DNA from 2 places in the Caballeronia sp. SBC1 genome. Region 1 is predicted to be linked to the other one. Evidence: riboswitches for the same ligand, from Rfam matches in the RefSeq annotation. Region 1 holds a riboswitch; the other holds the start of a gene.

Region 1 (7,492 bases):
GTCGCCGTTCAGGCGTGTCAGTACCTGCGATGTATTTGGCCCCGTCGCGTCGGATGGCCGCTCAAGCAACGACGTTGCGAGCAACTCGAGACGCTCGCGGGTGTCGCCATGATGACGCCACGGCGCATCAATCACAGTTTCGAGTTCTGCAGGGCGGGGACCTGTCCACGGCGCGCTCCAGTCAGCATCGAGGGGATCGAATGCCTCGCCCAGGTTCAAGTCGCGGGCCAACGCAGTAAGCACGCTCGCGTTCGCGCCTTGTGCATCGCCGATTGGATAACGGCCCAGTGCAAGCAAGGTATCGCGGCGTTGCACGCCTTGCGGCGACGCGCCGAACACATGCAGGCCATCGCGGATCTGCGCCTCTTTGAGCTCGCATAAATACGCGTCGGCGCGTGTCAGTAATGCGTCTTCGGTATCGGAATCGCGAGGTTTATCCAGTCCGAGTTCCTCATGCAGCCGATGTTCCACAATGCTCGCCAGAATCGTCTTGCGCAGGAGTTTCGCGCGGCGTGGATCGACCATCAGCGCTTCATAATATTCGTCGACCTGACGCTCAAGGTCCTGCAACGGACCGTAGTTTTCAGCGCGCGTGAGCGGCGGCATCAAATGGTCGATGATGACCGCCTGCGCCCGCCGTTTCGCCTGGCTGCCCTCTCCTGGATCGTTGACAATGAACGGGTACAGATGCGGCATGGCGCCCAGCGTCAGGTCAGGCCAGCACGACGCGCTTAATGCAACGCTCTTGCCCGGCAGCCATTCGAGGTTGCCGTGCTTGCCGACGTGAACGATCGCATCCACGTTGAATCGCAGCCGCAGCCAGAAATAGAACGCGAGATACGCGTGCGGCGGCACAAGTTCAGCGTCGTGATAACTCGCGTAGTCGCCGCGCTCACGCGAGCGCGCCGGCTGGATGCCGATGAACACATGCCCGCAGCGCCAGCCCGCGATCATGAAGCGGCCACGACGGATCGTGGGATCGTTTTCGGGCGGACCCCAGCGTGCATTCAACTCCTGCTGGACGTTGTCCGGCAGCTTGGAAAAAGCGTCGAGGTAGTCGTCAAGCGCCAGGCTTTGTAACGCAGGACGCAGGTCGCGGACCACAGGATCATTCGTCACGCCCAAGGTCAGGGCCTGCATCAACGCGTCACCATCGGCGGGAATTTCATCTACCCGATACCCTTCCTTAGCGAGCATTGCAAGGATATTGATAACGGACGCCGGGGTATCAAGACCCACGCCATTGCCAATGCGGCCCTCGCTCAATGGATAGTTCGCGAGCACGAGCGCGATGCGTTTGTCTGCGTTAGCGAGTTGCCGTAAGCGACACCAGCGTTGGCTCAACTCGGCCACGAAATGCACCCGTTCAAGATCGGGCTGATAACGCACGACGTCGACTTGCGTGATCTCGCATCGATACGCAAGTCCCTTGAAGCTGATCGCGCGCGTGATGATGCGGCCATCCACTTCGGGCAGAGCGACATGCATGGCGACATCGCGCGAATTCAACCCGTGATTGTCCTTGAGCCAGTCTTCGCGATTTCCTCCACTGAGGATGACTTGCAGCACTGGCGCGTCGCCCGCGAGTTCGAAAGGCACGGGGTCGTCTATGACGCCCGCGGCGAATGAGGTCGTGTTCAGCACCAGCGACGCGCCATGATCCGCGCAGAGCTGCTGCACGACTTCGCGACTCAAGGGGTCTTTGAGCGACGCCATCGCTATTGGCAGCGGGTTGAGTCCATGCGCTTCCAGAGCCTCGATCAAAGCATCGAACACATCGGTATTGCCGGACTGCAAATGGGCTCGATAAAACAACACGGCAACGACGGGCGCACCCTGAACCCAGCGGTTTTTCCAATCGTCAACGGTCGCAATCAGCCGCGCCGGATGATAGATTGCCACTGCCGGCAACGGGCTCGGCGCATGCGCTTTACGCCCATACCCCAACGCCCTGAACGCGATGCAACGAAGAAACTCTTCGGCATTTTTCGCGCCGCCCTCACGCAGATAACGCCAGAGCTGATCGCATAACGCTGGCTCGGCCGTACTCTTCGCAACGAGGTTTGGATCTTCCTGCAGATCGCCGGAGAACATCACGAGCATCTGGTTATTGCGGCGCGCGAGCGTGGTGATGCTCTCGATTCCGTAAGGCCAGTACGCTTCACCGCCAAGGTGATCAATAACGATCACGCGTGCGTGCTTCAGCACGTCGTCGACGTAAAAATCCACCGATGCCGGTTGCCGCAAGAACGCCTGATTGGCGAGCCGCAGCGCGGGAAAATCCGCTTCCAGATGCGGCACGACACTGGCTAGAAGCGAGAGCGTGGTGTCGGCAGAGCTGAGCACGACGATCGGCGCAGGCGTCTGATCAATACGCATGACGCCGGCTGCGTCGTCGACAAAACCGCCGGGCGTCGTGCGTAGCAGATGCATGGATCAGGCCTGCACGGGCGCGTTGGCGAGCGCGGCGACAAGCGCTTGTTGCAAACGCGGCTGATCGAGATCCTCACCAATCAGCACGAACCGGCTGGTCTCGCTAGCCGCTTCGGCAGCGGTCCAGCGGCGGTCGAAATAGGTATCGAAACGCTGACCTACACCTTGCACGACAAGCCGCATGGGCGTGCCCGGCAACGCCGCAAAACCCTTCACGCGATAGATCGTGTTGGTATCGACCAGTGAGCGCAATGCGGCGACCACGGCCTCGCGCGACTCGACCCGCGCTTCCACCACGACTGAATCGAAATCGTCGTGATGATGATCCGCGTGGCCTTCGTCGTCGGCAGAGCCATGATGATCGACACGCAGATGAATAGTCGTTTCCGACGCCGCCTCGAGACCGAGCAGCGCATGCAGATCAAGCTGACCCATTTGCGCCGGCACGATCTTGACGCCGGCTGGGATCTCGCCGCGAATCAACGTTTCCACCGCGCGTTGCTGCGTTTCATCGATCAAATCGGTCTTGTTGAGAATCACCAGATCCGCTGAAGCGAGCTGATCTTCGAACAACTCATGCAGCGGCGATTCGTGATCGAGGTTCGGATCGGCGCGGCGTTGTGCGTCGACAGCTTGCGGATTCGCCGCGAACTGGCCACTTGCCGCAGCGGGGCCGTCGACCACGGTCACCACAGCGTCCACGGTGAACGCATTCTTGATGGACGGCCAGTTGAAAGCCTGCACGAGCGGCTTGGGCAATGCGAGGCCGGAGGTCTCGATCAGCACGTGATCGATCTGATCACGCCGCTCGACGAGTTGCTCCATCACCGGATAAAACTCTTCCTGCACGGTGCAGCAGAGACAGCCGTTCGACAGCTCATACAGATTCGGTTGATCGGTGACGCTTTCATCCTCGCAACCGATATTGCATCCCTTCAGGATTTCGCCGTCGATACCCAGTTCGCCGAACTCGTTCACGATCACGGCGATCCGCAGCCCTTTCGCGTTTTGCAGGATGTGCCGCATCAATGTGGTCTTGCCGCTGCCGAGGAAACCCGTTACGACCGTGACCGGGATTTTGCGCATTTGCATCCGTTGCTCCGTAGTATCGATTGGCTGCTTGCTACCAGAATGCGTCGCCCTTGGCTTACTCACGCGAGCAAAAAATCCGCTCGCAAGCGTCGCGGCGGGTGCGCAATGCGGGATGGCAATCCGGAAAAGCATGGTGAAAAGTGTCGACCGTCTGCCGCATCCCCGCGACATCGTCCGCTTCAGGTGTTGACTCGTTCCGGCCGGTATCCGGGCTGGCGAAAATGCCGCTTCACCTTCCCGCATGAGATTGCCATGCAGTGGTTTTTCGAAGCCGGCTTTACCGTGCGAAGTGGCGTGAATCAGGGTGAAACCACATTGCGCGATTTTCGCTTACCGTTGCGGGGGCAGCGCAGGTTGGCACGCCAGAGTTCAGGCAGCGCTCCCTGCTTCCCGTTTAACTGCGCGCAGCAGAGACCGCGCGCGAGCACCAGAAAACTACCGCGAAGTCTAGGCTGATGGGGGACTAGCGTCAAGGTTTGGGCGGAGTGCGCGAGGGGGTTTAAGCCCCGCCTCCTGACGTGATATCTCGCCGGCGCGAACGCAACAAACCTGCACTTCCGCCCATGTCCAGCCCGTAAAAGCCCAGCGCAACCAACACCCGCTGTGCTATCTTTGGCCCGCGTCTGGTGCTCACGCGCGCTTTTCCCGCGCGCGTAGTTAAACGGGAAACAGGATGCACACGCGCGTATTCTCAAGGCTCAAGGCTTACGCTTCGGGCCTCTCGCGCCGTGTCGACAAGACCTGTGCTGTCCCCGCAACGGTACGCGACCCGCGCTAGTTTCGACTGACTTTCGTTCGTGACTTTCATTCGGACCGAGCGCCCATTTCCTCCACAGCCACTGCTCCGACGAGCGGGAAGGCGAGCGAAATGCGGTCGCCAAGCCCGGATACCGGCCAGTCGCCGAGTGGCGCGCTTTGGCTCTAAAAGCGCGTCGAACGCCACATCCGCGAGGGACGGATGAAGGACGTAATGCTTATATCGTCTTACATGAATCCATTTTTGCAACGCCTGCGCCTACCCTCGCGCCGACCGTTCTGTTCGCTATCCAGCGTGATTCCAGGTCGCGCGTATGAGGCGCAATCATGAGCACATGGGTCATCGGCATAGGCTGCCGGCGCGGGGTAAGCGTCGAACAGATTCATGCCGCCGTGTCCGCGGCGCTGGGAACACGGCCGCTGGCAAGCACTCGAGCGCTGGCATCGATCGATAGCAAGAAAGACGAAACCGCATTGCTTGAATTCGCCGCTCGCCACGGTTTGCCCCTGCAATTTTTCTCGAAGCAACGCATCGCGCAGGTGGAAACTAATGTGTCGGAACGGGTTCAGGCGCTGCTTGGCATCGACGGCGTCTGCGAACCCTGTGCGCTACTGGCGTCGCGCAACGGGCGAATAATAGTGCCGAAAAGAGTGACCGATGGCGTAACCGTTGCTATAGCTGAAGACGACCTTAGGTAACAAATCAGGCACCCGACTGACAACGAGAGAACATGATGAAAACGGACGAAGAATCGCATCTGCGCATGACGCAGCGACGCAAGGAAGGTCACGAGAAAAAGCAGGCCACCGCCGTGCGCGAGAAGGGCCTCTTGATCGTCAATACGGGCACGGGAAAGGGTAAGACCACTGCGGCGTTCGGCATGGCCGTACGCGTGCTCGGACACGGCATGCGGCTCGGCGTGGTGCAGTTCATCAAGGGTGCGCTGCATACGTCCGAACGCGATTTCCTCGGCGCAATTTCGACCTGCGATTTCATCACCATGGGCGACGGCTATACGTGGGACACGCAGAATCGTGATGCCGATATCGCGACGGCTCGCAAAGGCTGGGACGCCGCGCGCAAGATGATTGAAAGCGGCGAGTATCAGATGGTCGTGCTCGACGAGCTGTGCACGGTGCTCAAGTACGAGTACCTGCCGCTTGACGAAGTGCTCGCGGTGCTCACCGCGCGGCCCGAGATGCTTCATGTGGTCGTGACGGGCCGCCATGCACCCGAGGCGCTAATCGAAGCGGCCGATCTCGTGACGGAAATGCGGTCCGTCAAGCATCCGTATCGCGAGCAAGGCGTGAAGGCGCAACGCGGCGTCGAGTTCTGACGTGCGCGCCTGCCCCGCTTTATTCATCAGCGCGCCCGCGTCGAACCAGGGTAAAACCACCGTCACCGCCGGGCTCGCGCGCTATCACGCACGTCTTGGCCTCCGAGTGCGGGTCTTCAAGACCGGCCCCGATTTTCTCGATCCGATGATCCTGGAACGCGCGTCCGGCGCGCCGGTGTATTCGCTGCATTTGTGGATGGTCGGCGAAAGCGGCTGCCGCGCGCTGCTCGCACAAGCGGCGCAAGAAGCTGACTTGATCCTGATCGAAGGCGTGATGGGTCTTTTCGACGGCACGCCCAGCAGCGCCGATCTCGCCACCACGTTCGGCGTGCCGGTGCTCGCCGTGATTGGCGCGCACGGTATGGCGCAGACCTTCGGTGCAATGGCGTTCGGTCTCGCGCGCTATCGGGCGGATCTGCCCTTCCATGGTGTGCTCGCCAATCGCGTGGCGTCTGCACGGCATGCGCAAATGCTGCGCGAAGCCATTCCCGAAGGCATCCGATATTGCGGGCATCTGTCAAGCACCGACGACATCACGCTACCCGGACGGCATCTGGGTCTCACGCAAGCAGCGGAGGTAGCCGACATCGATGCGCGGCTGGATCGCGCAGCGGATGCCATCGGCGAAACGACGTTGCGCGAGTTGCCGCCCGCGATCATGTTTGATCACGAAGCCCTCGACCCGCCGCCGCGTTTGCTGGAGGGCATGCGCATAGCCATTGCTCGCGATGCCGCGTTTTCGTTCATCTACCCGGCGAATCTCGATCTGCTGGAAGCGATGGGCGCAACGCTCGCGTTTTTTTCACCCCTCGCCGATGAACCCGTTCCCGCGCATGCCGACGCGCTTTATCTGCCGGGCGGTTATCCGGAACTGCACGCCGCCCAGCTTGCAGCAAACGCAGTGAGTGCCACCTCGATCCGCGCGCATGTTGAAGCGGGCAAAGCGATAGTCGCGGAATGCGGAGGCATGCTGTATCTGCTCGATTCACTGACGGATATCGAAGGCGTGCAGCATTCAATGCTCGCCCTTTTGCCCGGACACGCGAAGATGCAGAAACGCCTGGCCCGGCTCGCCATGCAGCGCGTTGAAAGCCGCCACGGCACCCACACCGGCCACACCTTCCACTACTCGTCCATGACGACCGGCATGTCGCCGGTGCTCACCGCGACGCACGCCACCACGGGCGTGGAAGGCGAAGCGATCTATCGTCATGGCCCGATCACCGCTACCTACATGCACACATACTGGCCGAAGAATCCGGCGGCGACAGCCGCGCTCTTTCGCGGCGAAACGCTATGACAACAACGCCTACGGAATTGCCGATGGAAATGGAAGTACCCATGGAAGTCCCGCTCGAACTCACGTTCACTATCGAGCGAGCCAAACAGCTTCAACCTGTGGGCTCGCCGTGCACGGACGTATGCCGGCTCGACAAGACCACGGGGCATTGCGAAGGCTGCTTCAGGAGCCGCGAAGAAATCAAGGCATGGAAAACGATGGCCGACGCCGACAAGCTCGCGCTGTTCAATAACCTGCTTGCACGCAAGGCTGCGCTATGAAAAAGGGGCGGCCTGCAAGCCGCCCCTCCAAGGATTCACACTAACTAAACGCTCAGGCCGAAGCAATCCGCCGCGAGGGCGCCCTTTCCAATTCACGTTGCGCGAGCACGCCGAAGAGCAAACCGAGCGTGGCCCAGATCACCGCCTGGATACCGATTGCCGCCACGCGAAAATTCCATAGCAGTGTCGCTGAGAACAGCTTCGGCACTTCGTCAATCGGCGGCAGCGCAAGATACGCCAGTGCCATCAGCACGATGTACACGGCAACCGAGATCAGCACCGCGTTCCAATCGCCGTGGCGTGCCTTCAGGCGA
Region 2 (7,492 bases), on a different replicon from region 1:
TGGCCAACGCAAGCTGCAGCGCCGTTGTTTCGCGGGGTTGATCGTCACGGACAAAAGACCATTGGAGCATGGTCACCGGTCCCGTAAGAACGCCCTTCATCACGCGGTTGGTCAGGGATTGCGCGTAGCACGTGTTATCCACCGTCATGGGTTCAGGACGATAGATATCGCCGTAAATGATAGGCGGCTTGACGCAGCGCGAGCCGTAGTTCTGAACCCAGCCGTTCTCCGTCAGCGCATATCCCCACAGCTTCTCCGCGAAAAATTCGACCATGTCGTTACGTTCCGCTTCGCCATGCACGAGGACGTCGAGGCCGAGCTCCTCTTGTTTGCGCACTGCTGTTGCGATCTCCGCGCGCATGCGTTCCAGGTAATCGAGCGCGCCCAGTGCCCCGCGCCGATACGCCGCGCGCGCCTGACGAATCGCTATTGTCTGGGGAAACGAACCAATAGTCGTGGTCGGCAGGAGCGGCAGCCTGAGCGTATGCCGCTGCACTCGCTTGCGCTCGGCGAAAGGACTTTTTCGGCTTGCCATCGCGTGGGTGATGGCAGCGGTCCTTCGCTGAACGAGGGTGTTGATGATCGTGTCCGAATTGCGTCGCGTATCGAGCGCTGCGTTCGAGGCGGCGAGCGCAGATCCGGCTTCTGCCGAATCGCTTAGCGCGAGCGCAATGGCGGCAACCTCATCAAGCTTCTCGGTCGCGAACGCAAGCCACGACGTCAAGCGGTTATCGAGCCTTTGCTCCGAGGCAAGCGTGACCGGGACATGAAGCAGCGAACAGGACGGCGCAATCCATAAGTTATCCGAACATTCTTCGCTCAGGCTACGAAGTGAGTCGACGATTTCGCTGAGGTCTGCCCGCCAGATATTCCGGCCGTCGATCACCCCCACCGACAGCACTTTGTCCGCCGGTAGGGCCGCGCGCCACGCGTCCAGCTGTTCGGGCGCCCTGATCAGGTCGATATGGATACCCTGCACAGGCAGTTTCGCGACAAGCGGTGCGTGATGAGCGGCTGTGTCGAAATATGTGCCCAGCATGATCTTGCTGCCTGACTCGCCAAGCACATCGTAGGCCGCGTAAAAGGCCTCGAGCCATTCGTCATCCAGGTCAAGGCACAGTGCCGGTTCGTCCAGTTGAATCCATTCAATCCCGCGTTGCTTCAACTTGTCGAGAATGCGCATATAGCGAATCACGAGCTTCGGCAGAAGCGAAAGCCGGTCAAAGCCGGGAATGTGGCTCTTGGATAGCCACAGGTACGTGATCGGGCCAATGAGAACCGGCTTGACAGAATGATCCAGTGCTAACGCTTCGTCGATTTCGTCGAAGAACCAGTCGACGCCACCGTTGAATGTTGTGCCCGGCCCCAACTCCGGCACAAGGTAGTGGTAGTTGGTGTCGAACCACTTGGTCATCTCCATGGCGGGTTGCGTCTTGTTGCCCCGCGCCAGCTCGTAATATTGCGCAAGCGAAAGCGCCGACGGTTCGAATTCGAACCGCTCCGGCAACGCGCCCAACAGCGCGGTAAGGTTCAGCATCTGGTCGTAATAGGCGAAGTCGCCGACCGCTACGAAATCCAGCTTCGCCGATCGTTGCAACTCCCAATGGCGCGCACGCAACGCCTCTGCGACGCTACGCAAATGAGCATCGTCGCACTCCCCGCGCCAGAACGCCTCTTGCGCGAACTTGAGTTCCCGATGAGCGCCGATGCGCGGAAAACCATGAAGATGAGTGCGAGCCATAATGCGTCCTTAACCGAGTGGCCCACAGTCTGAATGCCGGCGTGTCATTCGACAAGCGACATGTTTTCATCTTTCTATTAGTTTTGTTCATGTGGGTGCAACGTGCGCGTACCGGCGTTACCCGTCCATTCACCCGAAGCTGCAGGGCAGACCTATGAGCGTATTCACTATTCTCGACGTCGAGCGCGCAATCAACTATTGGCGAGAACTGAAGCCGGCCGGTCAGGATGCGGCACTCTGCCGGGAAGCGCGCGTGCTCGCCGATGCTTATGGACAGATGATTTTTTCCCACGCTGACGCGATCGATACATCGTCGCTTAGCAGCGAGCAAATTCAGGCACTGACGAGTGCCCTGGATCAACGCGGTCCTAGCGGCTGACTTCCAGCTCGTCGAAGCGTTTTGCACGATAGATCAGGACCGACACGATCCAGCTAACGGCGAAAATGCCAATAATCACAAAGCCCAGCGTGCCGAAATTATCGTTCAAGGTACCTATGGCATCCCACACTGGACCTTGCAGTTTCAACTGATCTGCGAGCAGCCCAAGCGCTTCTATGCCGCCAATCACGACGGCCACGATGACGGACACCAGTGTGATGGTCATGTTGTAGTAGATTTTCCGGATCGGCTTCAGGTAAGCCCATCCGTAAGCGCCGAGCATCAGGTGACCGTCCAGCGTATCTATCAGGGACATGCCGGCACTGAACAGGACCGGGAACACCATGATCGCCCAGGGAGAAAGCCCTTGCGACGCCTGGGTTGCCGCTATGCCAAGCAAACCAATTTCAGTCGCCGTATCGAATCCCAGACCGAACAGGAAACCTAGCGGGTACATTTGCCAGCTTCGCGTGATCATGCGAAACAACGGGCGAAAGATGCGAGCCAGAAATCCGCGATCGGCCAGAAGCAGATCGAAATCGTCATCGACATAAGCACCGCCGCTCCTGACGTTGCGCCACGCCTTATAGATCGACCTCAGGATAATCAGGTTCATCAGGGCAATCGCGAACAGGAATAACGCCGACACCAACGTGCCGACAATTCCGCCGATTTCCTTGTAACGGTCGAACCGTCCCTGCATGGCCGACGTTGCAAGAGCCACCCCGGCAGAGGCGAGCACGACCACGGTCGAGTGCCCGAGAGAAAAGAAGAAGCCCACTGCAACGGGGCGTTTCTTCTCCTGCATGAGCTTGCGCGTGACATTGTCGATAGCGGCAATGTGGTCGGCATCCACCGCATGACGCAGCCCGAATCCGTAGGCCAGCATTGCAGTTCCGAGAAGTACCGGATGGTGGCGGAATGCCACCAGAGCCCAAACCCACGCAAGGACATTGATCGCAATCAATACCCCATAAATGCCGAAAAGCTTGCCCCGCACCTTAGTGCCTGAGTCGTTAAAAATTTGTACGAGTTGAGAAATCATCTGAGCAGCCCTCGGGAAGTCGCGTCCCGCTTGGAGTTGAAAAAGTCGAGGAAGGAGGTCTGACTCTTGGTTCGAAACGTTCGACAATCTAAACGCTTACAAACCAAATACAGTGGCGCGACCGTGCCGGGTTCTCACCGGCTTCTCACTTTCCCTTAACGAGGTAGTACGCTGCACGTTATATACCGCGCCTGTTGCAATGTCGATCAGTTCACGCGCGCTATTTACTACTCGCTCGTCAGACTTAAACCGCGATCAACTCCCGCACGCCATGCGCCTCCATGTCCGCGCCCTCACCGCCCGCGACAATCTCACCGCGGCTCATCACCCAGTAGCGGTCGGCAAGCTCGCGAGCGAAGTCGTAGTACTGTTCGACGAGCAGCACTGTCATGCCCATTTCATCAACGAGTTGCCGCAACGTGCGCCCGATATCCTGAATGATGGAGGGCTGGATGCCTTCAGTCGGTTCATCGAGGATCAGCAGTTGTGGTTCGCTCATCAGCGCCCGGCCGATCGCGAGCTGCTGTTGCTGGCCGCCCGACAGATCGCCGCCGCGTCTGCTTTTCATCTCCTTGAGCACCGGGAACAGTTCATAGATCCGGTCTGGTACCTTCGATGGCGCTTTACGGCTCGCCGCGCCCACCAGCAAGTTTTCTTCAACCGTGAGCCGGCCGAAGATATCCCGTCCTTGCGGTACGTAAGCCAGGCCGCTCGATACGCGCTTATAGGTGGGCATCGAAGAAATCTTCGCACCACGCCAGGAGATCGTGCCGCTTTTTGTGGGCACCACGCCCATCAGGCAGCGTAGCAACGTGGTCTTGCCCACGCCATTGCGGCCAAGCAATACCGTGAGTTTTCCATCGGGCACGGTCATCTTCACATCGCGCAGGATGTGGCTGCCGCCGTAGAACTGGTTGAGTGAATCGACTTCGAGCATTTCTAATTTCCCGTGGTGGCCCAATCAACGGCCGAGGTACGACTCGATCACTTTCTCGTTGCGCTTCACTTCGTCGAGCGTGCCGTGTGCAAGCACGCTGCCTTCGGCCATCACCGTCACGCGTCCCGTATCACCCGAGAGCGCTGCGACGAATTCCATGTCGTGCTCGACGACCATCATCGAACAGGTGCCGCGCAGCTTGTTGAGCAATTCCGCGAGCTGCATGGTTTCATGGTCCGTCATGCCGGCGGCGGGTTCATCGAGTAACAGAAGCGCTGGTTGCTGCATCAGCAACATGCCAATCTCCAGCCGCTGCTTCTGCCCGTGCGACAGCTCACCGGCAGAACGCGTGGCATCGGCTTCAAGATGGATCAGTTCCAGCGTCTCTTCAATCCTCGCTTGTGCTTCCCGATCCAGCTTTGACCTGAGCGACGCCAGCCACCCCTTGTCGGTTTTCATCGCGAGTTCGAGGTTTTCCCACACCGGATGGTTCTCGAACACGGTCGGCTTCTGGAACTTGCGTCCAATGCCCGTGCGCGCAATCACCGGCTCCGACATGCGCGTCAGGTCAAAGGTCTGGCCCAGAAAAACCTTGCCGGAATCGGGTCGTGTCTTGCCGGTAATCACGTCCATCATGGTGGTCTTACCCGCGCCGTTGGGTCCGATCACGCAGCGCAGTTCGCCCACCTCAATGGACAGCGTCAGCTTGTTCAGCGCGCGGAAACCATCGAAGCTGACGGTCACGTCTTCGAGATACAGGATAGTGCCGTGCGAGACATCGATCTCGCCCGGTTCCAGCACGTGGCCCAGACCCGTGATGCCGTTTTGATTACGTTCGTTGATTTCAGGCAGTGGCGGCAGGTCCACGATCAATGCGTTGTACGCGTTAGCTAATGGGATCGATAAGGCAGTCAATGTGAATGTCCTCCTGCTTTCTTCTTGCGCAGCGCGATATCGATAAGGCCCATGATTCCGTTCGGCAGCAGCAAGGGCACGAGCGTAAAGATCAGGCCCAGGAAGAACAGCCAGTATTCAGGGAAGTTCGCCGTAAAAAAACTCTTCGCACCATTCACCGCAAACGCGCCGATGATCGGCCCGATCAAGGTTCCCCGTCCGCCCACGGCCACCCAGATCGCCATCTCGATGGAGTTGCCCGGAGACATCTCGTTCGGGTTGATGATGCCCACTTGCGGCACGTATAACGCGCCTGCAATGCCACACAGAATGGCTGACACGGTCCAGATAAAAAGCTTGTATGCGAGCGGGCTATAGCCGAGGAACATCAACCGCGCTTCGCCATCGCGCACGCCTGTCACCACCCGCCCAAGCTTCGAAGTCACAATGGCACGCGCCGCGATAAACGCCAGGATCAGCACGCCGAGCGTCATGAGAAACAACACGGTCCGCGTACTTGCCGCTGTGATCGGATAGCCCGCGATACGCTTGAAATCGGTAAAGCCGTTGTTGCCGCCAAAGCCCGTTTCGTTGCGATAGAAGAGCAGCATCGCGGCGAAGGTCATCGCTTGGGTAATGATCGACAGATACACGCCTTTTACACGCGAGCGGAACGTGAAGAAGCCGAACACCCAGGCAAGCACGCCGGGCACAACAATCACCAGCAACAGCGCATACCAGAGGTGTTCGGTGCCTTGCCAGTACCAAGGCAGCTTGTGCCAGTCGAGGAACACCATGAAGTCGGGCAAGTCGCTTTGATAGTTGCCCTCACGGCCAATCGAACGCATCAGGTACATGCCCATCGCGTAGCCTCCAAGCGCAAAGAACAGCGCATGGCCGAGGCTCAGGATGCCGCAATAGCCCCACACAAGATCGAGCGCCAGCGCGCCGATCGCGTAGCACATGAGCTTGCCGACGAGCGTCATCGAATAGGCGCTCAGGTGGAACGTGCTCGACTCCGGCAGCACGAGCGCTGCGACCGGCACGCATATACCCATGGCGATGATGAACGCGATCAACGCAATCCAGCCGTTGCGGGGAAGGAGCGCCGCACGCGGCGGCAGGCCCAGCGCAAACCCTTCGCGTCTGGCTTGCTCATCGGGTTTTGGCACGACGTCGAGATTCGCGGAGACGTTTGGTGTATTCATCTCAAACCTCTGCGCTGCGGCCCTTCAGGGCAAACATGCCCTGAGGACGTTTCTGGATGAACAATACAATCAGCACGAGCACCGCGATCTTCGCGAGTACCGCCCCCCAGAAGGGTTCGATCGTCTTGCTGACAAGCCCAAGCCCAAAGCCGCCGATCACCGTTCCCGCCAGTTGCCCGACGCCGCCGAGCACGACCGTCATGAATGAATCGATGATGTAGCTCTGCCCCAGGTCCGGCCCAATATTGCCGATCTGCGAAAGCGCACAACCGCCCAGTCCTGCGATACCCGCACCGAACGCAAACGCATACGAATCCACGCGCGCGGTCTTCACGCCGACACACGCAGCCATCCGGCGGTTCTGCGTGACGGCACGCACGAACAGGCCGAGGCGCGTCTTGGTGAGCACGACCCACGCGAGCAACACGACGACCAGCGAGAAGCCAAGAATGGTCAAACGGTTGTAGGGGAGAATCAGGTTCTGCATGACGGAGACGCCACCGCTCATCCACGATGGATTCGTCACCTGCACGTTCTGCGCGCCGAAGATCGTGCGCGTCGCTTGAATCAGGATCAGGCTGATGCCGAACGTGGTCAGCAGCGTTTCGAGTGGACGGCCGTAGAGATGTTTCAACACGAGCCGTTCGAGCACGATACCCACCAAAGCCGCGGCGGCAAACGACACAGGCACGGCGAACAGCGGATACCAGTTGAATGCACCCGGTGCGTAGTGCTGGACGAGGTTCTGGACCACATACGTAGCATATGCGCCAATCATCAGAAACTCGCCGTGCGCCATGTTGATCACACCGATCAAGCCATACGTGATCGCGAGGCCCAACGCGGCGAGCAACAGCACGCTGCCCAGCGACAGACCCGCGAAGATCGTGCCAACAATCTCACCGCGCCGCTGAATGGAATCCAGTTCTTCGATACCTGCTTGTGCTGCTGCGCGCACGCGGGCATCAGGTTCGGCGAAGGTACCGTCAGCGTTCTTCACGACGATCGGGCGCAGCAGTTCGTTCATATCCAGGTCGTGACGCGCGGCGACGAGTTGCACGGCTTCAAGGCGTTTGTTGGCGTCGGTATCGTGTAAAGCGGTGGTGGCCCAGAGCGTGTCGAGGCGCTTTTTCAGCGTCGGATCGGTCTCCTTGGCGCGGGCTTTATCGACTAATGGCTTGATCGACGGATCCGAGTTCTTCAGCAATTCATCAACGGCCGCGCGGCGCGTAGCAATATCGGGCGATGCCAGCTGCAAGCCCGATAACGCACCCGATACCTTCGAGCG

What was found. Region 1 has a riboswitch for cobalamin ahead of SBC1_RS31910 (cobalamin biosynthesis protein). Riboswitches for the same ligand answer to the same signal wherever they lie in the genome.
Region 2: linked by a shared signal. The riboswitch ahead of SBC1_RS23885 (HoxN/HupN/NixA family nickel/cobalt transporter) and the one ahead of SBC1_RS31910 (cobalamin biosynthesis protein) in region 1 are both predicted to bind cobalamin.

What each region holds. Positions count from the first base shown of each region.
Region 1 covers NZ_CP049158.1:1,128,975-1,136,466, forward strand. The annotation lists gene cobN (cobaltochelatase subunit CobN) at 1-2,433, opposite strand, end outside; gene cobW (cobalamin biosynthesis protein CobW) at 2,437-3,525, opposite strand; cobalamin riboswitch at 3,706-3,972, opposite strand; cobalamin riboswitch at 4,133-4,439, shown strand; gene SBC1_RS31910 (cobalamin biosynthesis protein) at 4,609-4,980, shown strand; gene cobO (cob(I)yrinic acid a,c-diamide adenosyltransferase) at 5,016-5,618, shown strand; gene SBC1_RS31920 (cobyrinate a,c-diamide synthase) at 5,620-6,918, shown strand; gene SBC1_RS31925 (DUF1289 domain-containing protein) at 6,915-7,178, shown strand; gene SBC1_RS31930 (CbtA family protein) at 7,231-7,492, opposite strand, start outside.
Region 2 covers NZ_CP049157.1:1,304,224-1,311,715, reverse strand. The annotation lists gene metE (5-methyltetrahydropteroyltriglutamate--homocysteine S-methyltransferase) at 1-1,741, opposite strand, end outside; gene SBC1_RS23890 (DUF3717 domain-containing protein) at 1,896-2,120, shown strand; gene SBC1_RS23885 (HoxN/HupN/NixA family nickel/cobalt transporter) at 2,110-3,165, opposite strand; cobalamin riboswitch at 3,201-3,350, opposite strand; gene urtE (urea ABC transporter ATP-binding subunit UrtE) at 3,410-4,102, opposite strand; gene urtD (urea ABC transporter ATP-binding protein UrtD) at 4,127-4,954, opposite strand; gene urtC (urea ABC transporter permease subunit UrtC) at 5,014-6,204, opposite strand; gene urtB (urea ABC transporter permease subunit UrtB) at 6,206-7,492, opposite strand, start outside.